4 regions of the Bacillus sp. AC266 genome follow, and region 3 is predicted to be linked to each of the others. Evidence: riboswitches for the same ligand, from Rfam matches in the RefSeq annotation. Region 3 holds a riboswitch; each other region holds the start of a gene.

Region 1 (5,989 bases), on a different contig from region 3:
GATCGGCAATATTTGCAGAACTTGTTATTACTTCTGTAATGATACTCGTACGAGGCTTTTCTTGCATAGATTGTAGTCGTTGTTTAATAACTTCCTGCCGTGTATCTATATTCGTTTGTAATTGCTCTATATGTTTCTTTTTTTCAGTAATAACTTGCTGTGTGTTGCTAATTTCTTTTTTTGTATCGTTTAATTCAGCTTCGTTTTTATTAATAGAAGTAGTTAATTCGTCGATTTTCTTTTGTAATTCCTGGATTTCTTTTTCTATTTGTTCTTTCTCAGCTGATTTATTTTGTAAGTCATTTTGTTTGCCTTCTAATTCGGATTGAATATTAGATAATTTATTCTCATTCGTTTCAGCGTATACGGGTGAAAGTAACGGGGAAACGAAAATCGTTCCAGCTGCTAAAACACTAAATGCTGCAAATTTCTTTTTCATGGTTGTCTTGCTCCTTTCCCTATGAATGTTATATATCATAAGAAGAAGAGTGTCTATCGTTGTAATCATAATGTAAAGAAAATTTTATAATTTTGCTAAGTTTTGTCGGAATTTAGTATCTTTTCGTAGTGTTTGTCATAAATTTAAAATTCTTGAATGTATAGAAAAAGATATCAATTTCTATATTTTTTTTAAAAAAACATGGGAAATGATGGAATTTTACGTAATGAAACAGTATTTTAAAAACCTATCAATCACTAGTAAGGAATCGATTTCATGTGAGGTTTTCTGACATGAAGTTTGTTTTTGTCAAGAAAATTATTTGCATTCGTGCAAACTTATTTTGTTGTCAGATTTTAAATTTTGATTTATGATTTTCAACAGGGACAAAATGTAGTGAATTGTCGAATAATATGTAATACTCTTAATTTCAAGTTTTATAGAGATAGAATGAGAGATAGAGTGACACATCGAAGAGGGGGTTACCACAAGTATGAAAAGAATAGGACTTGCATGGCAAATTTTAATAGGACTTGCGCTTGGTATTGCAGTTGGGGCGATTTTCTTTGGCAATCAGGAAGTGGTGAAGTACTTACAACCAATTGGTGATATTTTCATCCGATTAATTAAGATGATTGTTGTACCGATTGTTGTAGCGAGTATTGTTGTTGGGGTTGCTGGTGTTGGCGATATTAAAAAGTTAGGTCGACTAGGCGGAAAAACAATTATTTACTTTGAAATTATTACAACGATTGCAATTGCTGTCGGTCTATTAATAGCAAACATTTTCCAACCTGGAAAAGGCGTTGATATGGATAAGTTAACAAAAACAGATATTTCTAAATATACACATACGACAGAGCAAGTACAAAGTCATTCGTTCGCAGATACGTTTGTAAATATTGTTCCGACGAACATTATGAAATCATTAGCTGAAGGTGATATGCTTGCTATTATCTTCTTCTCAGTATTATTTGGTTTAGGTGTAGCAGCAATTGGTGAGCGTGGCAAACCAGTTCTACAATTTTTCCAAGGTGTAGCAGATGCAATGTTTTATGTAACGAACCAAGTTATGAAGTTTGCACCATTTGGTGTATTCGCATTAATTGGTGTTACAGTTTCTACATTCGGATTAGCTTCATTAATTCCATTAGGGAAATTACTCATTGTAGTATACGGAGCAATGATCTTCTTCGTTGTAGTTGTATTAGGACTTACAGCGAAAATATTCGGTATTAACATTTTCCAATTCTTTAAAATTTTAAAAGACGAGCTGATCTTAGCGTACTCTACAGCAAGTTCAGAAACGGTTTTACCGAAAATTATGGAGAAAATGGAGAAATTCGGTTGTCCGAAAGCAATTACATCTTTCGTTATTCCAACGGGGTATTCATTTAACTTAGATGGATCAACTTTATATCAAGCAATTGCGGCAATTTTCTTAGCGCAAATGTACGGTATTGAATTATCCATTACACAACAAATTACGTTATTACTTGTATTAATGGTTACATCAAAAGGTATCGCGGGTGTACCGGGCGTATCATTCGTTGTATTATTAGCAACACTTGGTACAGTAGGTATTCCAGCTGAAGGTTTAGCGTTTATTGCAGGTATTGACCGTATTCTAGATATGGCTCGTACAGCAGTTAACGTTGTAGGTAACTCTTTAGCGGCTGTAGTTATGTCTAAGTGGGAAGGTCAATATGACGCTGAAAAAGGACAAGCCTATTTAAAAGAGATATCTGAAAAGGGTCAAGCAGCTTAATTATAATATGAACAAGCTCTCACATAATATGTGGGGGCTTTTCTATATATAGAAGAGGAGCGGACGTAATGAAACGTAAATATGGTGACGGTTCTTCGTGGAAGCGACTAATAGAGAAGGATTATAGGGTTAAGCAAGTAGAGGATGGAATGTTAGGAATACTGGACATAAAAAAAGTGAGGGAACCTAGTCATAAAGAATACAATGGTAAACAGCTTTGCATTGCAGGTGATGGGTATACATGGATGCAATATTTTATAAACGGGAAAAACTTTGCAATTACAGCTATGTTAGACAATCAAAAACAATTAGTACAATATTATATCGACGTGACGAAAGAATATAAAATAGACGAGCGTGGTTTACCTTATTTTGATGATTTATATTTAGATGTAGTATTGTTACCGAACGGTGAGATCTATGTACTGGATGAAGACGAGTTAGAGGATGCCTATAAAATTGGTGATGTTACAAAAGAAGAATATGAGTTAGCATGGAATACAACAAAATGGATTATCGCGACGATAAAAAATAGAAAATTTTATTGGATCTCAATATTGGATAAAGAAATCGAAAAGTTAAAATGATTGGTTTATTCATATTTTTGTATAATTACCAAAAAAATCTATACAAAAAATAATTGACTTTTGTTTTGTAAGCGAGTAAAGTTAGGAAAGAAATTATTATTAAAAAATAAATATGAAACCTTCTTATAAAGAGAGGCGGAGGGACTGGCCCTACGATGCCTCGGCAGCGGACTCGATTTCAGAGTGCTGTGCCAAATCCAGCAAGCATGTGCTTGAAAGATGAGAAGAGTGTTTCTTATAGATGTATAAGACCTCTTCTCATCGGAAGAGGTCTTTTGTTGTTCATTAGAAAAGGTTGAAAACTAGGGAGAGATGATACTTTGAAAGAAACGAGAGGAAATGGTTTAGCGTTATTACCACTTGGAATATTTTTGGCGCTATTTATTGGTTCTGGAATTATTACAGGTGATTTCTATAAATTGCCGATACTTGTAGCAATTTCAATTGCCGTAGGAATTGCTTTAGTGATGAATCGTAAGGAAAGCTTTAATGTGAAAGTAGAACGATTTGCTAAAGGTGCAGGAAACCCTGATATTATGATTATGGTATTAATTTTTGTACTTGCAGGGGCGTTTTCTGAAACAGCAAAAGGAATGGGCGGAGTTGATTCCACTGTTAACTTAGCGTTATCTATTTTGCCACCAGGATTTATCGTTGCTGGAATTTTTGTTATAGGGGCATTTATTTCATTAGCGATGGGAACTTCAATGGGAACAATTGCAGCACTAGCACCGATTGCTGTAGGTATTAGTGGGCAAACTGATATCTCAATAGCACTTGCGATGGCTACTGTTGTGGGCGGAGCGATGTTTGGTGATAATTTATCATTTATTTCAGATACAACAATTGCTGCTGTTCGTTCACAAGGAACAGAAATGAAAGATAAGTTTAAAACGAACTTTTTAATTGTATTACCAGCCGCTATTATTACAATTGTACTATTAGTAATAATTACTTTAGGAAGTGATACACAAGTTAAAGCCCATAGTTTTGACTGGATAAAGATTTTACCGTATGCAGGAGTACTTATTACAGCACTACTTGGCTGGAATGTACTTATTGTGTTAACTGGTGGAACAATATTATCAGGTGCTATCGGCCTTATAGATGGAAGTTACACGTTAGAGAGTTTCTTTAAAAGTGTAACGACTGGAATGGGCGGTATGATGGAGCTAGTACTACTTGCTATATTAATCGGTGGTATGGTTGAACTTATCCAATATAATGGTGGCATTCAATATTTAATGAATCTTTTAACACGTAATATTCGTTCGAAAAAAGGAGCGGAGTTTGGTATTGCTGGCTTAGTGAGTATGACGAATGTGTGTACAGCAAACAATACAATCTCTATCATTTTTACAGGTCCGCTTGCGAAAAAAATTGCGGATCAGTATGAAATTGATCCCCGTAAATCAGCGAGTGTACTGGATCTTTTCTCTTGCTGTGTACAGGGGTTAATCCCATATGGTGCTCAAATGTTAACAGCGGCAGGATTTGCTGCGTTATCTCCGGTCGAATTGTTACCATATGCATTTTATCCAATTTTAGTTGGAGTATGTGGAATCATTTCTATATTAATTGGTTTCCCGAGATTTTCTAAAGTGGCGGAAAAAAAAGAGTATCATAAAACTGCATAACATAAAGAGACATTTATTATTAGCAGTTGAAAACGCTCGGAGAACATTCTCTGAGCGTTTTTTATTATTTATAAATCCTTTTTCAAATAGTAGTGTTTATAATCTCTTCCTACGTTATCGAGGATACCATACTCTTTATAACCATATTTTTTATAGAAATCTAATGCTTGAAAGCTTAAAGTGTCAACTTTTATAAAATCACAATTTCTTTCTAAAGCGATTTTTTCTACTTCTAATAACAGTTTAGTTCCATACCCTAATGCACGTATATCTTCATCGATGATAAAAGAGTGAATCTCTAACCAATTCCAACAGACTTCACCTAATATTCCCCCGCATATTTTACCATTTTCATCCTTAAGAAATAAATGAATCTCTAAGTATCTGTCTCTTAAATCAGATGGAAAGTGCTTTAAATTATATTCATAAAGCTGATTGTTTATATAGTTTTTAGCGGCGGTATTGATTTCTTTCGTAATGTGTAAATTCATGATATATCCCCTTTAATTTAAATGTAGCCTTCTGATTTATTTTAACATAATTTTCTTAATAATATATTTAATGTAATTTAATAAACGTTTGTATGTATTGCTAATTTTTTGGACGCGCAAGTTGAGATTTTCATCCGTTATTGAATAAGAATTTTTCTGTATCTATACGCATCGTATACATGTTCGTTTTGCAAAAGGCTGAATGCAACTCAGTCTTAAGTCTGAGTCGAAAACAGTTCTTAAGCTCGTTATGAAAAAATGAAAAAATAGTTAAGATAAGAGTATCAAATCGAAGGGAGGCAAGCACAAGATGAAACAATTTCTAGCGTTTATCGCAGCCGGTATTTTGGCTTTAATTGCTCTTGGTAGTCTTGCTGGTATTGTAGGATTCGCCATTGGAGCAGGAGTTGTGTACTGGAGCTATAAATCATTTGTGCGAGCTAAATCATTCTTTGGAAAGTTAGCTTGGGGTATTGTTGGTTTAATCGGTTTGTCCATTGCGCTTTCTCATTCCCCAGCATTAATCGGTATCGCAGCATTAGTAGTTTTATACTACGGATACCGTGAGTGGAAAAAAGGAAAAAATGTAGTTGTTGATTCTGCTCCAGAAAGTGCTAAACCATATAGCAACTTTGAAGATGAGTGGAACAAGTTAATGAAAAACTAATATAAAATAAATCAAATTATAAAGTAGAAGAGAGGAAGATTATAATGAAACAATCTTTATTCGGACGTGTACGCGATGCAATTTTAGCTGATTTTCATAATGTGTTAGATGAGAAAGAAAGAAAAAATCCAATTGCTATGTTAAACCAATATTTACGCGATAGTGAGCGTGAAATAACAAAAATTGAGAAGTTAATTCAGCGTCATAAAGCATTAAAATCTAACTTCGCTCGTGAGCTTGAGCAAGCACGTTATTTCGTTAATAAAAGATCAAAGCAAGCTATCATCGCACAAGAAGCAGGCGAATTGCAATTGCATGAACGTGCATTAGAAGAAGTAGCGTATTATGAAGGGCAAGTAACTCGCTTAGAAGAAATGTATGCTGGTGTTGTAGAGCAAAT
Region 2 (5,989 bases), on a different contig from region 3:
AAAAACACCCAATATAACTCAACAATCCAAAGATGAGTATATTGAACATATTCTTGAAGAATTAAATCGTGCACAAGCAATTATTGATGATTACTTAACTTTTGCCAAACCGGCTTCAGAAAAACTAGATCATATTTCAGTGGAGCACGAGTTAAATCGAGTTATTAATATGATGTTGCCTTTTTGTAACATGAATACTATTAATATTACAAAAGAGTTCTCAGAGGGAACAATTATTGGTAATACACAGCACTTCCATCAATGTTTTTTAAATTTAATAAAAAACAGTATAGAAGCAATGCCATGTGGCGGTAATCTAATTATTTCTGCAACTGTTAGCAATAATAAGGTCATAATAAGGATTCAAGATAGTGGAGTTGGAATGTCGCAAGAGCAAATTAATCGATTTGGCGAACCATATTTTAGTACAAAAACGAAAGGTACGGGTTTAGGAACGATGGTTGCTGTTAAAATTATTGAAACGATGCGAGGCAGTTTAAAAATCCGAAGTATCGTTAATAAAGGAACTACTTTAACTATTACATTCCCAAAATATAATAATGAGAGCACGTTGCATAATAAATAAAAAAGGAGCATAATGGCTCCTTTTTTATTTCGATACAAAAAGTATCTGCTATGTTTTTTTAATTTACATTTAGAAGAGACTAATTAGAAATTAGTACCCTTAGCTCCAACAGCTACATCCAACAATAATTAATAAAATAAATAACACAACTAATAAAGCGAAACCTCCACCAAAACCACAAGAACCGCCGAAACTCATATTTTTTCCTCCTTTTGGTTTGAAAACTAATAGGTAGTTGATCATTTTAACTGGTTCGTATTATACAGTATGTATATCTCCCTTTTTTGAGCATGTCTTTATAAAAATTAGTAAAAGCACTCTATTGAGAGTGCTTTAAAATGGGTACCAGAAGCTTTGGAATACATTCAGCTTTAAGTAAACTGCAATAATCAAAATGATAATACCAACAAAAAGTGTGATGTAATCCTCCTTTTGTGCGTCTTTTGCATAGTACCACGTTCGTTTATCCTTTTTTCCAAAACCTCTTAAATCCATTGCATTTGAAACAGTATCAATCCTTTCTAATGAATGAATAATAAGTGGCCAAAAAATTAAAACACGGTTTTTCATACGAATCCACAAGCTCGCTTCTCCTTTTTCAAAAGGTACGCCTCTTGCTTCCTGCGCGTGTCTAATGATTATATATTCAGATTGAATACTTGGTATATAACGCAGTGCAATATTTATTGCATATGTAATTTTATAAGGAACAGCAAATTTATTTAAGCTGCTTACAAATTCACTTGGATGAGTTGTATAAATAAAAAGAAGTGTAAATGGTAATAACGTAAAATATTTCAATGAAAGTGTAGCTGCATAAAATAAAGTTTCATATGTAATTGTTGCATAACCTATATAAAAAAAGAGGTATACGATCCCGTTAATTCCGATCCATGGGTGGGCGTAATGAAAAGAATCATAACGGAATTTAATAAACTAAATGTAAATATAACGCTGAAAATAACTATAATTTTACGCAATTGAATTTTTGCAATTAAGAGGCCGATACATCCAATAATAAATAAAATTAGCAATATACGAAAATCAAAAAATAAAAAAGTAAGTGTCATACAAAATATAAATAAAGATAATTTAATTGCACCATCCATACGATACAAATACGTATTATGCATATTCCTCCCTCCTATTAGCTTCAATATAAAGTTGCACAAATGTTTCTGGAGTTGGAATTCCGCTTAATTTAGCTAGTTTTATTAATGAAATCTCCCGTAGATTAGCTCTTTGTAACGTTCCTTTATCCCCTAAAACAGCAGATACAGTATTGTCCGCAATAATTTTCCCTTCATGCAGAACTACCGCTCGATCTGCATATTCTAAAGCAAGATTCATATCGTGTGTGATAATAATAAAGGATATGCCCTTTTCAGCCAGTTTTCTAATAAACGACATAAACTGTTTGTAATGGTAATAATCTTGTCCAGCTGTCGGCTCATCTAATACAATAAGTTTTGGGTTTGTTATAAGTACAGATGCAATAGTAAGCCTCTTTTTTTGTCCATAGCTTAATGCCTGAATTGGCCAGTTACGAAATGGATATAATCCACAAATTTTTAAAGATTTTTCGACTCTTTTCTCAATCTCATCTTTAGAAACCTTTTTTAATTTTAATGAATATGAAACCTCTTCTAAAACAGTAGGCTGTGTAATCATTTGATTTGGGTTTTGCATAACGTAAGAAATAACTTCCCCGCGTTTACGAATAGACCAACAATTTATATTTTCTCCATCGAATGTTATTCTCCCATTCTTCGTTTTATTTATTCCTATAAGAGTATGAGCTAATGTCGATTTCCCTGCTCCATTATGACCCAATAACGCTACTATTTCTCCCTCTCCTATTGAAAGGTTGATATCTTCTAAGGCTGTATGTTTGTTATTGTACGTAAATGATAAATTTTCTATCTTGCATAAAGCTTTTTTAATATATTTGTTTTTTGATGAAACTTGCTTATGCATCCAGTTCTTTAATAGGCTATGAACGCCTGCATTACGAAGATTTTCAATTGGAAATACCCTAACATTATTACTATCAAAATTTAATTTCTTTAGCGCCTCTATATAAATAGGTTCTCTTAGTCCGATATTTGGTAATATATTAGAATTTAAAATACTATCCGGTGAACCAACGGCAATAACTTCTCCCTCATCTATTAAAATAATTTTATCTAAATCAAGGTTTAAAATTTCTTCTATTCGATGTTCAATAATTACAATTGTTTTATTATATTTCTCATGTATATTTTTAATGAGTTCTATTGTATTCAAACTACATGCAGGATCCAAATTAGCTAACGGTTCATCAAATAATAATATATCGGCATTTGTCGTTAGCAGACCTGCAAGAGAGACTGTCTGTTTTTGACCTCCTGATAATTCATGCGGACTTTGTGTATGAAAGTCCTGCATGCTTACCTTTTTTAAAGAATCCGTAACAATCTTTTTCATTTCTATTTGATTTACACAATCGTTTTCTAATGCAAATGCTACATCCTCTTCGACAGTAAGGCCTATAAATTGTGAATCTTGATCTTGTAATATTGTCCCTACGTGTTTACTCTGTTCAAAAACACTACCTTTTCTCGGATCCTTTCCAGCTATTAAAATGTTACCGGTACTTATCCCTTCGTAAGAAAATGGGATTAGCCCATTTATACAATGAGCTAATGTTGACTTACCTGAACCACTTCGTCCAGCGATAAGTACCTTTTCCCCAGGATATATTTGAAATGTAATATCTTTTAAAGTAGGCTGCGTGGTATGCCTATATTGAAAGGTAAATTGTTCAAAAGAAATAATTGGTTGCATGTATACATCCCTACTTTTCAATTTTTAAATGTGTATGTTTCTTATTTGATTTCGCTAGACCGATCGTGATTGGTAAGCCAAGAACTAAAAATACGATAACGTCTGCAATTGTTGCGCCTAGTACTTGTATAACTATTTTGTCAAACGGTTCTCCCATCACAATAATATCGAATGCTCCAGCAAATATAATTGCTATGACAATACCAATTAACCCTGCAATTGCAAAATAAGAAATATCACGGTTATTATACGTTCCATGTTTTACACTAAAACCAACTCTTTTTTGTATGAGTCCCATTGCAAAACCAATAATACCTGAACTAATAACCCATCCCCACCAAATACCCCAACCAGCGATCGTATCTGTAACAGTATGACCGATGAGTCCTATTAAAAGCCCTGCTACCGGGCCAAATAACGCTCCAAAAACTGTTAAAATAGCCAATGCGGGTTTAATAAATGTATTCGGCGCGATAGAAAATCCCCAAAGCCCTAATACCCCGTATAAAGCTGCTCCAATTCCAATAGCTACTACTAGCTTTGTCGTTAATTTGTTCATTACAATTCCCCTCTCGTATTATTCAACTTTTAATACTCTATATTTATTTTGAAAATGAATTATGCATCGACACTTCCTTTCTATACAACAAAAAATGACCTCTTAAATAAGAGGTCATTTTCTTTCACGTACAAGAATCCCCTTATCTTTCAAAAGACACATAGTGTCCTCTGCGGAATTAGCACCTTCCTATGTAATTACATAGGGGTTGCTGAGGCTTCAAAGGGCCGTTCCCTCTACCTCTCTGGATAAGTATGTATTTGTAATCTGTATTATGGCACTAACAATAAATAATTTCAATACTTTTCTTACTATTTTTATTTTTCGATAAATAGTTCACTTAAATCATTGTATTCTTATCGGAATTATGAAATAATAAATTCAAAATTGTTACGGGAGGAATGCATGATGAAAGTAATTGGCTTAATTGGCGGACTAAGTTGGGAATCAACATCGTTGTACTATAAACACATTAATACACTGACTCTCTCTAAATATGATCAAAATGCGAAGCTTGTTTTATATAGCATGGACTTTGGGGAGGTAACTACATTATTGCAAAACCATCAATATGAAGAAGTGAAAAATGAATTAGTCACGGTAGCAAAAAAGGTAGAAAACTCAGGAGCTGAATGTTTACTAATGTGTTCTAATACCGTACATCTATTTGCTGAGGAAGTAGAACAAGCAATATCAATCCCACTTCTTCATATCGGTGATGTAAGTGCTAAAGAAATGGTAGAACAGAATATAAAACGGATCGGATTATTAGGAACGAAACAAACAATGGAAGAAGATTTTTATACATCACGACTAGCAAAATATAACATTGAGACAATCATCCCAAATGACGAAGAAAGAACTTTTATCCATCACGTCATATTAAATGAATTAAGTAGAGGAGTTATTTCAGAAACATCAAAAGAAAAACTAATACAAATTACCAATTCATTAATTAATAATGGGGCTGAAGGAATTCTACTTGGCTGTACGGAAATTCCTTTGCTCATTTCCCAAAATGATCTATCTGTTCCTGTTTTTGATACTGCTTATTTACATGCGAATACTGCTGTACAATTTGCTGGATAATAATATAAAAGCATACAGGTAGAGCCTCTATGCTTTTATATTATCCGAACTATTTATTTAAAAGAGCATCAATAACTGCAATGGCTCTTTTGGAACCACCACACTCTAAAAAACTTTCATTCAGTTTTTGAATGCCATGTTTATACTTTTTATTTGAAAGAACGTCTGTTACCGCCTTTTTTAAAGTTTGCACATTAACATGCTCTTTCAATAATCTATGTGCTGCCTCAAGCTCAGTTAATCTTTGCGCTATCATAGGTTGATCTTTATCATGCGGTATTATCACAAATGGGACATTATAATGGATTGCATCGTGCACACTATTCATTCCACCATGTGTAATAAAAACATCTGCTTCACTTAATATTTCTGATTGAGGTACGTAAGGGGTTATAATAAAGTTGTCTGGCGCTTGCTTAATTTTTGAAATATCATTTCTATCACCAATCGCCATTACTACAATCCCTTCGAAATTTGAAAAAGCATCAATACAAGTATTAAAAAATGGTTCGAGCCCTTCGAGAAGTGTTCCCATTGAAATATAAATAACTTTCTTTTTTGAAAGCAATTCAAGTGGAAACTTTACATTTGTTTTGCGCTTTATAATACTCGGTCCAATAAAAACATTGTTTTCTCCGAACGAATCGCTATTAGGTTGAAAATAACGACTTGTATACACGAGACTAATATCTCCCTTATTATGCATAAATTGAAGATTACTTTTGGGCTTTACTCCAAATTCATGTTCCATTTGATACAGTAACTTTTCAGAGAGTTCATCGGGTTGGAATTGTATGTCTGCATTTGGATGAAAAGGCAAGGTTTCCAATAATACTGGTGGAATTAAAAATATAGGAGAGGAAACTATGCCTGGAACTTGTAAATATTCCTTTACTAACTCTCCAGCACCAAATATATCATAAACTATG
Region 3 (5,989 bases):
ATCGCTATTCCGATACATATTCAAGATCATATATTTGGAGTATTAAGTGTAAGTTCTAATAATGGAGAATTTGATATAAATACGATAGATGTAGTACAAGCGTTAGCAAATCATATTTCATTAATGATAGAGAACTTAAGATTAAATGAAAAACGCCGCGAACTTGTACGAATGGAAGAGCGTAATCGTTTAGCTAGAGATTTACATGATTCTGTTTCACAAAAGTTGTTTTCATTAACGTTTATGACGAAAGGCGCTGAAGCTGTCTTAAAGGGTCAAAACGAAAAGGTAGATCAGTCTTTGTATGAGATGCGTGAATTAGCACAAGGTGCCTTAAAAGAAATGAGGACATTAATTTGGCAGCTCCGTCCGGCTGGATTAGAGAAAGGGTTATTACCAGCTTTAAAGCAATATGGTGAAAGTTTAGGATTGAAAATTCGGGAACAAGTTACAGGTGTACGTGATTTGCCGCGTGTAGTAGAAGAAGCGCTATGGCGAATTGGACAAGAAGCTTTAAATAACGTAAGTAAGCATGCGAATGTAAGAGAAGCGACGATTTATTTCAAAGTGACGGAGAAAAATGTATCATTAGAAATAGTCGATCAAGGAAATGGGTTTGTAGAAAAGGATATAAAAGAGAAGAAATCACTCGGTATGACTACGATGCGTGAAAGAGTAGAATTAGTTGGTGGAACAATTAAAATTGTAAGTAGTAAGAAACGAACGAGTATAAAAGTAAATGTACCATTATGATGTGAAAATGAGGGAAGTTTGTGAAAATAAAAGTATTGTTAGTTGATGATCATACAGTTGTTTTAAAAGGATTAGCATTTTTTCTAAGTACACAGGAAGATTTTGAATTAGTTGGTGAAGCAAATAATGGGAAAGAGGCGCTAGTGAAAGTAGGCGAAACAAGTCCAGATGTCGTATTAATGGATTTATATATGCCTGAGATGGATGGAATTGAGGCAACAGCTTGTATTAAAAAAGAATATCCAAACGTGAAAGTAATTGTATTGACTAGTTTCTCTGATCAAGCTCATGTATTGCCGGCACTAAAAGCTGGGGCGAGCGGTTATATTTTAAAAGATATCGAACCAGATCAGCTTGTTGAAGCTATTCGAAGCGCGTATAAAGGTAATATTCAATTACATCCAGATATAGCAAATGCCCTTCTTTCTCAAACATTACCACAGGAAGAGAAAGAAGAAGAACCTTCCGTTCAAGTGGATGTATTAACAGCGAGAGAAAATGAAGTATTGCAGTTATTGGCGAAAGGGATGAGTAATAAAGAAATTGCTTCTGTTTTAGTTATTACAGAAAAAACGGTAAAAGCTCATATGAGTAGTATTTTGAGTAAGTTACATTTATCCGATCGCACACAAGCAGCATTATATGCAGTGAAAAATGGAATCGTATAAGACAAAAGTCGTAAGACCTAGTTCGCCTTTAGAAGGTGGACTTTTTTTATGGAAAAATACGTCTATGTGAGGACGTAATTGTTTTGATATAAAGATAAAATGTATTTGTAAGCAACAATAATTATAAGGGAGTACCCTTTTTCGTAAGTGATATATAACAACATAAGAGTGAGTAGTAGGAGGAAAAACAATGGCAACAGTTTTATTTGTAAAAGCAAACAACCGCCCAGCGGAACAAGCAGTTAGTGTGAAATTATACGAGGCATTTTTAGCAAACTATAAAGAAGCGCATCCAAATGATACAGTGGTAGAACTTGATTTATATAAAGAAGAATTACCATATGTAGGCGTAGATATGATTAATGGTACATTCAAAGCAGGTAGAGGATTTGATTTAACAGAAGAAGAAGCAAAAGTGGTAGCAGTTGCTGATAAGTATTTAAATCAATTCTTAGAAGCTGATAAAGTAGTTTTCGGTTTCCCATTATGGAACTTAACGATTCCAGCCGTATTACACACGTATATTGATTATTTAAACCGTGCTGGTAAAACGTTTAAATATACACCAGAAGGTCCAGTTGGGCTTATTGGAGATAAGAAGATTGCATTATTAAATGCACGCGGCGGCGTATATTCTGAAGGACCAGCAGCTGAAATGGAAATGGCTGTAAAATATGTAGCGAGCATGATGGGCTTCTTCGGTGTAACAAACATGGAAACAGTAGTTATTGAAGGACATAACCAATTCCCAGATAAAGCAGAAGAGATCATTGCAGCAGGTCTTGAAGAAGCGGCTAAAGTAGCAAGTAAATTTTAATTAAAAATATAATCGTCACTCGAAAAAACAGCATTAACATTTACATGTTAATGCTGTTTTTTTATATTAATTTGTAGTTTCGTTATGTTTAGGAAGCGGAAATGCATTCCCAATCGCTGCTGCCCCGAGCATCGGTAATAATAAATTGAGCGGGAAAAACATGAGTAATAGTAATGTTATAGCTATTGGTTTTCTTAATGCATAGCTTGAAATAGCTGTCGTGACGATGGCTACAGAAGCTATTGGATCTATAGGGATAATAGAAGCTATAGCATATCCGATACTTGATCCAGCAAATATAATTGGGAAAATATGTCCGCCGCGCCAACCCGTATTTAAACAAACGGCAGTAATACATAATTTTAAAATTCCTGAAAGAAGTAGTACCCAGAAGGATAAATGGCTCCATTCAACGACTAAATCTTTTAATTGATGTTCCCCTGAGAATAACGTGTAAGGAAGAAAAGTTCCTGTAATTCCTAATAAAATACCGCCTATAATTCCAAGTGATACCTTGTATTCTTTGAAGGGGTGGATTAATTTCTCTAATGTGAATTCTAATTTGAAATAAAAGAAACCAACTATAGCACCAATGCTAGCAAGTGGTAGAAAGGCGATCCATTCATTAAGAGCAAGAGACCCTTCCCCAAAATCAACAATAAAGGATCCACGATTATCGAGTTTACTAAGCAATAAGTAAACGGAAAAACCGGCAAAAGTGGTAGCTAAATATACAATTGCTTTTTTTCCTTTCGAAAATTCATTAATTTGTTCACCCTCATTTTCATTCGGAGCTAAGTAACCGAATAATGGTGCATTAAAAATTACACTTAAAGTAGCACCAATTCCAACCTCTGTTAGTTCATTCATTCCCTTTAAAGCAAAATTAAAGCGATCTCCTACCCATGTACAAAGTCCACCGATAATTCCAACGAGTGCTGCTTCTGGGCCTAAACTAGCTCCAAATATTAAAACGATAATCGCAGTTAAAGTAGCTTTATGTACAAAACTGTATTCGATTCTACCTGTTTTTTTATATTCAGCCATCACTTCGGGCATAAGACGTGGATATGTACCGAAGTATTTTTGTGTTAAACCAACGAGGATACCACCGATGATTGTTACACAAATGGTGTAATAAGGCGGAGAAGAGAAAATAGTAGGTAAGTATCCCCAAATAAAGTGAATTCCGATATTTATTGTAACTAAAAATAACCAGACTGTAGCTCCTACTATAGAGCCTAAAAGAATGCCATATAGGACGAGTATATAGTGCATGTCCTTTTTATTTGTCATGTTGTACCTCCGTTATGTAAATTTTCATGTAGAAAGGATTAAATATGCTAGTGTGAAATGAATTGAATATATATAGTATCTTTTTGAGGGTTTGGCTTATTCAATATATTGAAATCTCATGAAAATTTGAAACCAACGCGGTTAAACCACTTATTTAATTTTATATATTGATCGGAGTTTTTAAAAGGTCTTTTTCAAATGAATATGGAATATATTTCTTTTGTTGTTTATATTAAATTCCTTGCATTTAATTTAGAACATTCAGAAAAACCATTTGACATCAGGAAATTATTGCTATAAAATCAACGGTAATTGCATAGTCTTATCAAGAAAAGGTGGAGGGACAGGCCCGATGAAACCTTGGCAACAGCCGTATAACGGAATTGTGCCAAATCCTGCAGGTAATAATCCTGAGAGATAAGAAAGAGCCTTAGAGCGTGTTTTCAAACTGCTCCTTTCTTGTTTTCAGGGAAGGGGCAGTTTTTTATTTTGGATAAAGTGAAACTTTAATCAGTGGGGGTTTTGTCCCTCCCCCGCTAATTATTAGCCTTCATCAATCGGGCAGTTATCTCCCACCTAACTTCCTCGCATTTGCCGAATTTGGAGGTGGGAGTCTTACTGCCCGCAAATAGCGGGATAAAAGAAAGGAGAATGAGAGATGGGAGAATCATGGGGGAAAGGAACGATTTGTGTGCAAGGTGGCTATACGCCAAAAAATGGTGAGCCGCGTGTTTTGCCACTTTATCAAAGTACAACGTATAAATACGATACGTCAGATGATTTAGCAGCACTATTTAATTTGGAGGCAGAGGGATATATATATACGCGTATTGGAAATCCTACTCTAGCCGCATTTGAGCAGAAGTTATCAGATTTAGAAGGCGGTGTAGGGGCTGTTGCAACAGCTTCTGGGCAGGCAGCCATTATGCTTGCGGTTTTAAATATTTGCAGTAGTGGAGACCATTTACTTTGTTCTTCAACTGTTTACGGAGGAACGTTTAATTTATTTGGAGTGAGTTTGCGAAAGCTGGGCATAGATGTTACGTTCTTTAATCCTAATTTAACGGCAGATGAAATTGCGGCACTTGCTAATGATAAGACAAAACTCGTTTATGCAGAGTCGTTAGGAAATCCAGCAATGAACGTTTTGAATTTCAAAGAACTTTCAGCGGCAGCAAAAGAATTAGAAGTACCTTTTATCGTTGATAATACATTGGCGACGCCTTATTTATGCCAGGCGTTTGAACATGGGGCAAATATCATTGTCCATTCTACAACGAAATATATTGATGGCCATGCAAGTTCTCTAGGTGGGATTGTAATAGATGGAGGGAACTTCGATTGGACAAATGGAAAATACCCTGAGCTTGTCGAACCTGACCCGAGTTATCATGGCGTAAGCTATGTTCAAAATTTTGGAGCAGCAGCGTATATTGTGAAAGCACGCGTTCAGTTATTAAGAGACTACGGAAACTGTATGAGCCCATTCAATGCATATATTAGCAACATTGGCCTTGAAACATTGCATTTACGAATGGAGCGTCATAGTGAAAATGCTCTCGAAGTTGCTAAGTGGCTTGCCAATCATGATCGCATTGAATGGGTGAATTATCCAGGATTAGATAGTAATGAAAATTATTCGTTAGCACAAAAGTATTTGAAAAAAGGTGCTAGTGGAGTTTTAACATTTGGTATTAAGGGCGGATTAGAAGCAGCGAAAGAATTTATCGCAAATGTAAAGCTTGCAACTCTTGTAACGCATGTAGCTGATGCAAGAACTTGTGTAATACATCCTGCTAGTACGACGCACAGACAATTAAGCGCAGAAAATCAGCGTTTAGCTGGCGTTACATCTGATTTAATCCGTTTATCGGTCGGTATAGAAGATGTTTCTGATATTATTGCAGATTTAGAAGCGGCACTAGTCGGAGGCAAACAACATGCCGATCATAATTGATAAAGATTTACCAGCTCGCAAAGTATTGCAGAAGGAAAATATTTTTGTAATGACGAAGGAGCGAGCAGTAACACAAGATATACGTGCTTTGAAAATTGCTATATTAAATTTAATGCCTACAAAACAAGAAACAGAGGCGCAATTACTTCGTTTAATTGGAAATACACCGTTGCAATTAGATGTTCATTTACTTCATATGGAATCGCATCTGTCTCGCAATGTAGCGCAGGACCATTTAACGAGCTTCTATAAAACATTCCGTGATATTGAGAATGAAAAATTTGATGGACTCATTATTACAGGAGCACCAGTTGAAACTCTTTCTTTTGAAGAAGTAGATTATTGGGAAGAGCTTGGACGTATTATGGAGTATTCAAAAACGAATGTAACATCTACGCTTCATATTTGCTGGGGGGCACAAGCTGGTTTGTATTACCACTATGGTGTGCCGAAGTATCCTCTTGCGGAAAAAATGTTTGGTGTATTTGAACATGAGGT
Region 4 (5,989 bases), on a different contig from region 3:
GATAACCTGCTAACACTGCTTGCTGGATACTTTCTTTATCATCTTTCACAATTTCATAAGAGGTCACTTTATGTCCTGCTTCTTTTAATAATTCATGTAATAGTTGTCCGCTCTTATCCGTCTCTTCCGTACGTGTATCGGAAATCGTCACGATTTTGCAGCGCACTTCTTTTGGAGCTTGTTTTTTATGTTCAGTTACACTCATTTTTCATCTTTCCTTTCTTAAAGACTTTTCTTCATTTTATCATACATATCTTTACACAATTATGTATGAAGCCAATGATGCACCGTGATACAATATAAGTATATACGACCACAAAAAGGAAAATATATTTTCTTATACGCCTGGACTACACACCATTAGCTACTCTTTAAATCCCCTTATATTTTCTACATAGTAGATTTCATTTTAAATTACAAAATAATTTGGAGGTTCACTCACTATGGAACTATACAAAAAATTAACAACAACATTCATCCTCTTATTTGTTGCTTCCATCACTGTCGGCTTTTCCTTAAAAGGCGCGATTCCATACGCTACATTAGTGAGTATTATATTCGCAACGCTATTTTTACTGAGCAGTGCTTTTTGCGCAGGAAAAGCGCGTCAACTGAAAGGCTGACCGTCTATGTTCCGTAAGAAACCAATCCTTTGTAAATCATGTGAAAAGGAAATACAAACGTATGAAAAAGCTTGGATTCATATGCCATTTCCGGCAAGTGGTATGACAAATATGAAGAAGTATATTGAGCTAGACGGGGAAGTTTATTGTAGTTCTTGCATTCAAGTAGTAAATAAAGTGAAACTTTAATCAGTGGGGATTTTGTTCTTCCCCACTGATTATTAGTTAAACCAATCGGGCTTTTACGGGATAAAACCAAATAAAAAAAGCTTTGCGCACACAGCGCAAAGCTTTTTTTCATATATTATAGACCAGCTTGCTCTTTTAAAGTAGCTGCTTTGTCTGTACGTTCCCATGTAAGATCTACATCAGTACGTCCGAAGTGGCCGTAAGCTGCTGTTTGTTTGTAAATTGGGCGACGTAAGTCTAGCATTTTAATAATACCAGCTGGGCGAAGATCGAAGTTGTTACGAACTAGTTCTACTAATACGTCTTCAGATACTTTACCAGTGCCTAATGTATCAACTGAAATTGATACTGGTTGTGCTACGCCAATTGCGTATGCAAGTTGTACTTCTGCTTTGTCAGCAAGACCAGCTGCTACGATGTTTTTCGCAACATAACGAGCTGCATATGCTGCAGAACGGTCAACTTTCGTTGCATCTTTACCAGAGAATGCACCACCGCCATGGCGAGCGTATCCACCGTAAGTATCAACGATGATTTTACGTCCTGTTAAACCAGCATCACCTTGTGGTCCACCAATTACGAAGCGGCCAGTTGGGTTAATGAAGAATTTCGTTTCTCCATCCATTAATTCTGCTGGAACTACAGCTTTAATTACGTGCTCTTTTAAATCGCGATCGATTTCTTCCCACGTAACATCTGGATGATGTTGTGTAGAAATTACAATTGTATCCACACGTACAGGTTTACCATTTTCATCATACTCAACTGTAACTTGCGTTTTTCCATCCGGACGTAAGTATGATAATGTGTCATCTTTACGTACTTCAGTTAAACGACGAGCTAATTTGTGAGCAAGCGAGATTGGAAGTGGCATTAATTCTTGTGTTTCATTACATGCGAAGCCAAACATTAAACCTTGGTCTCCCGCACCAATTGCCTCAATCTCAGCGTCAGTCATTTGACCTTCGCGTGCTTCTAGTGCTTGGTCAACACCCATAGCGATGTCAGCAGATTGCTCATCGATAGATGTTAAAACTGCACAAGTTTCTGCATCGAATCCGTATTTTGCGCGTGTGTAACCAATGCCTTGAATTGTTTCACGAACGATTTTTGGAATATCTACGTAAGTAGAAGTCGTAATTTCCCCCGCTACCAATACTAAACCAGTTGTTACAGTTGTTTCACAAGCTACACGTGCATTTGCGTCCTTTGCTAAGATCGCATCTAAAATTGAATCAGAAATTTGGTCACAAATTTTATCTGGATGTCCTTCAGTTACAGACTCAGATGTGAACAGATGACGTTTTTTTGTCATGTGGTAAACCTCCCTACAGTAATTGTATATATTGTACGGAACTCATCCTTAATTTGCCACAAACTGCGACATACATTTATTCTCCCACACAAGCATACAGAAAAACCTTTCCTACTTAACATAGAGGAAAGGTTTAATTTGCTACTTGCATACTGCTTTTTGCCCTTTGCTCTTATCGTTCGAGACCGTTAGCCTCGCACAGGTTTTAGCACCTATTCACCTGTATTTACCACTACAAATGAGGTTGCTGGGCTTCATCGGGCCTGTCCCTCCGCCAGCTCGGGATAAGAGAGTATCCGTCCCAACCTATACTAAAGAAATGATATTCATTTGTCAATTAATATTCACATTTTCCTGAAAGTTTTTCTCAATACCCATAGAATGAAATATTAATAGGGAAATGATACATTCACACAAACAAAAATAAATAAATAGTATACATTATTTATATAATTGTGTTATACTATTGATGGGGATTACGAGAAATATTTCATTAAATGAAAAGGATGGTATATAAATATGAGTACTGTGAATGTCCAAATTGGTTTACATGAATTATTGAACGGAAGCAATGCACAGATTCAATTAAGTGTTCCGCAATTAGTGGAAAAAGTATTAATGCGAAACGAAGGGAAATTAACTTCTACTGGTGCCGTTTCTGCTTCAACAGGAAAATACACAGGACGTTCTCCTAAGGATAAATTTATTGTGAAGGAAGCATCGGTTGCTGACAAAATTGCTTGGGGAGCCGTGAACCAACCGATCTCTGAAGAACATTTTAATAAATTATATATAAAAGTTTTAGAATACTTAAAAGAAAAAGAAGAGTTATTCATCTTCAAAGGATTTGCTGGCGCTGATCGCAACTATCGCCTACCAATTCAAGTTGTTAACGAATATGCATGGCATAATTTGTTCGTACATCAATTATTTATTCGTCCAAATGAAGAAGAATTAGCAACTCACGAATCAGAGTTCACAATTGTTTCTGCACCAAACTTCAAAGCAGATCCAGCAATTGACGGTACAAATTCTGAAGCATTCATTATGGTTTCATTCGAAAAACGTATCGTACTAATCGGTGGTACAGAATACGCTGGAGAGATGAAAAAATCAATCTTCTCTATTATGAACTTCTTACTACCTGAACAAGACATTCTTTCTATGCACTGCTCTTCAAACGTAGGCGAAGAAGGCGACGTAGCACTATTCTTCGGTTTATCTGGAACAGGCAAAACAACATTATCTGCTGATCCAAACCGTAAATTAATCGGTGACGATGAGCACGGTTGGTCTGATAACGGCGTATTCAATATTGAAGGCGGTTGCTATGCAAAATGTGTAAACCTTTCTCATGAGAAAGAACCACAAATCTTCGATGCAATCAAATTTGGTTCAGTTTTAGAAAACGTTGTCATTGATGGTCAAACACGCATCGCTGACTATAACGATACTACTTTAACAGAAAATACACGTGCTGCATACCCTATGCATGCGATTGACAATATCGTACTGCCAAGTGTTGCAGGACATCCAAATACAATTATTTTCTTAACTGCTGATGCATCTGGCGTATTGCCTCCAATCAGTAAGTTATCAAAAGAACAAGCTATGTACCATTTCTTAAGCGGTTACACTAGTAAGCTAGCAGGAACAGAGCGCGGTGTTACATCTCCACAAGCTACATTCTCTACTTGCTTCGGTTCACCGTTCTTACCGCTTGATGCATCTCGTTATGCTGAAATGCTTGGTGAAAAAATCGAGAAACATGATGCGAAAGTATTCTTAGTAAACACTGGCTGGACTGGTGGCGAATACGGCGTTGGTAAACGTATGAACTTAGGTTACACTCGTGCAATGATTCAAGCAGCACTAAGCGGTGAACTTGCTAAAGCTGAAACTGCAAAACACGACATCTTTGGCCTTGAAGTACCTCGTCATGTTCCAGGTGTACCTGATGAAGTATTAATGCCTGAACAAACTTGGGCTGATAAAGATGCTTACAAAGTGAAAGCAATTGAGCTTGCAAACGAATTTAAAGAAAACTTCAAAAAATTCGATAGCGTTTCTGAAGCTATTATTAACTTAGGCGGTCCAATCGCTTAATTACAAATTTTCTGTTGGAATAACCCTTTTACTCATATGAATAAGTGTCGTATAACCGTAAAGTTCCGCGTACTCACCGACAAAACCCAATGCGGCTTAACGGTTACACACACTTACATAAAAAAGAAGCTTACGTTAAAAACGTAAGCTTCTTTCTATATCTTATATAAAGTGAAACTTTAATCTCTTCATCTATTGCATACCAATACCTATAAATTTACAGAAAATTCATTTTATAATCATTCGTTTGTAGTTTCCTATGATATAATTTACATATAAAGGAAATGGTGAGGCCCATGAAAAATTTTTCTCATACAGGAAAAATTTTATTCAGTTATGGAGCGATTCAAATGTTTTGGGGACTTGTAATGCTTAACGTTAATTTATTTGAGCATACAAGTGAAACGATAAAATACATTATTCTAATTACCGGAATAGTTTGTTGTATTGTATCCAACTTTTTTAAAGAACCTAAGAGTCATACTACTAAGTGATTTCATATTAACTTATTGGAAGCGGAAACCTATATTTTATACAAAGTTACGCTTCCTGTTGTACTATCCATCGCCGGATCCCTTATTCCAGAGTAAGCCAATTTTCAATTTAAATAACCAGATTTTCATATATACAAATTACGGCTTCGAACATATAAATTATATTCCTGCTCACTACCTCGCTCTAGTTTCACACCGCATGTGGCTAAAAAAGGCTCTGAACCGCTTCTATCCCCCGCCGGATCCTCTATTCCATCTAAAAAAGTTCCAAACCTAATTTTCAATTGATATACTCGGATTTTCACACATACAAATCAAGGCTTTGAAAATATAAAGAGATCTCTCGCTCACTTGCTCCTTCTGGTTTCACACCGCATGTGGCTAAAAAAGGCCCTAACCGCTTCTATCCACCGCTGGATTCTCTATTCCATCTAAAAAGAGGCTTTTCATCTTTTTCAGCCCTTCGTTAATTCTTCCTCATCCTTCATACTATAATACCCTAAATTAATAACGATTAAGAAATAACCACCCAGAATACCTACTGCAAATGCCCACATTACCATATGATGCTCAATTTCGTACATAATAATAGCACCCAAAATTGCAGCTGCAAAGCGATTAAACATACCAAGCGTCGGCGCTTTCGTCTTCTTTACTATACTATCTCCAAGCTTTTCGATACGCCTTCCTAAAATCCAAACACAATACATGCTTACAATAAGTCCAATTCCTGCACCTAGAAAATGTGCTGAAAACGGTGTTAACATCCAGCCTAATAACAGAATACCTAGTAGATAATACGATTGAATTTTAAACGACCTTAATGACATACTAATCATATTGTACTCCCCTTCAATAGTTTTTATCTATCCAACCAAAGCTATATAACTCATTTCTTTCGAGTCTATGGTACTTAAAATTCATTTCACTCAAATTTAAAAAACATAAACAGTATGTTTATGTTTTTTAAATGCTTTTAGGAAATAATATTATACAAGATTTCTAATATAGAATCCCTCATAAATGTGACGTTTTTCAAAACATTTTCGTCCAATTATGAAAAAATTGATATCAATCTATGAACATACGGATATGATGTAATAAGCACATAAATAAAGGGGGCGTCTAATGATTTATTTTTTAATGGCTCTCATTCATCTCATTGTTCCTGCACTTATTGGACTTTCCTTGTATTGGTACACGAAAAAACATAGTATTTTCTATGCTGTCCTCGGTGTTCTTCTTCCAGGTATTATTCTTAT

Evidence for each region. Region 3 has a riboswitch for S-adenosylmethionine ahead of AC0IXC_RS19405 (bifunctional O-acetylhomoserine aminocarboxypropyltransferase/cysteine synthase). Riboswitches for the same ligand answer to the same signal wherever they lie in the genome.
Region 1: linked by a shared signal. The riboswitch ahead of AC0IXC_RS15620 (Na+/H+ antiporter NhaC family protein) and the one ahead of AC0IXC_RS19405 (bifunctional O-acetylhomoserine aminocarboxypropyltransferase/cysteine synthase) in region 3 are both predicted to bind S-adenosylmethionine.
Region 2: linked by a shared signal. The riboswitch ahead of AC0IXC_RS03800 (ECF-type riboflavin transporter substrate-binding protein) and the one ahead of AC0IXC_RS19405 (bifunctional O-acetylhomoserine aminocarboxypropyltransferase/cysteine synthase) in region 3 are both predicted to bind S-adenosylmethionine.
Region 4: linked by a shared signal. The riboswitch ahead of metK (methionine adenosyltransferase) and the one ahead of AC0IXC_RS19405 (bifunctional O-acetylhomoserine aminocarboxypropyltransferase/cysteine synthase) in region 3 are both predicted to bind S-adenosylmethionine.

What each region holds. Positions count from the first base shown of each region.
Region 1 is NZ_CEEDEC010000003.1:467,670-473,658, reverse strand. It holds gene AC0IXC_RS15635 (murein hydrolase activator EnvC family protein) at 1-439, opposite strand, end outside; gene gltP (glutamate/aspartate:proton symporter GltP) at 933-2,207, shown strand; gene AC0IXC_RS15625 (ribonuclease FAU-1 family protein) at 2,276-2,794, shown strand; SAM riboswitch class I at 2,915-3,020, shown strand; gene AC0IXC_RS15620 (Na+/H+ antiporter NhaC family protein) at 3,115-4,431, shown strand; gene AC0IXC_RS15615 (GNAT family N-acetyltransferase) at 4,500-4,922, opposite strand; gene AC0IXC_RS15610 (lmo0954 family membrane protein) at 5,233-5,589, shown strand; gene AC0IXC_RS15605 (PspA/IM30 family protein) at 5,634-5,989, shown strand, end outside.
Region 2 is NZ_CEEDEC010000001.1:725,567-731,555, reverse strand. It holds gene AC0IXC_RS03820 (sensor histidine kinase) at 1-586, shown strand, start outside; gene AC0IXC_RS03815 (YjcZ family sporulation protein) at 686-784, opposite strand; partial or broken gene AC0IXC_RS03810 (energy-coupling factor transporter transmembrane component T family protein) at 920-1,719, opposite strand; gene AC0IXC_RS03805 (ABC transporter ATP-binding protein) at 1,712-3,412, opposite strand; gene AC0IXC_RS03800 (ECF-type riboflavin transporter substrate-binding protein) at 3,423-3,971, opposite strand; SAM riboswitch class I at 4,111-4,226, opposite strand; gene AC0IXC_RS03795 (aspartate/glutamate racemase family protein) at 4,377-5,060, shown strand; gene AC0IXC_RS03790 (macrolide family glycosyltransferase) at 5,110-5,989, opposite strand, start outside.
Region 3 is NZ_CEEDEC010000004.1:475,011-480,999, reverse strand. It holds gene AC0IXC_RS19425 (GAF domain-containing sensor histidine kinase) at 1-753, shown strand, start outside; gene AC0IXC_RS19420 (response regulator) at 774-1,421, shown strand; gene AC0IXC_RS19415 (FMN-dependent NADH-azoreductase) at 1,612-2,238, shown strand; gene AC0IXC_RS19410 (chloride channel protein) at 2,305-3,534, opposite strand; SAM riboswitch class I at 3,854-3,958, shown strand; gene AC0IXC_RS19405 (bifunctional O-acetylhomoserine aminocarboxypropyltransferase/cysteine synthase) at 4,193-5,491, shown strand; gene metA (homoserine O-acetyltransferase MetA) at 5,475-5,989, shown strand, end outside.
Region 4 is NZ_CEEDEC010000002.1:98,330-104,318, reverse strand. It holds gene AC0IXC_RS08000 (MogA/MoaB family molybdenum cofactor biosynthesis protein) at 1-205, opposite strand, end outside; gene AC0IXC_RS07995 (hypothetical protein) at 444-623, shown strand; gene AC0IXC_RS07990 (hypothetical protein) at 630-812, shown strand; gene metK (methionine adenosyltransferase) at 928-2,127, opposite strand; SAM riboswitch class I at 2,297-2,418, opposite strand; gene pckA (phosphoenolpyruvate carboxykinase (ATP)) at 2,647-4,233, shown strand; gene AC0IXC_RS07975 (hypothetical protein) at 4,530-4,727, shown strand; gene AC0IXC_RS07970 (ATP synthase subunit I) at 5,183-5,566, opposite strand; gene AC0IXC_RS07965 (hypothetical protein) at 5,856-5,989, shown strand, end outside.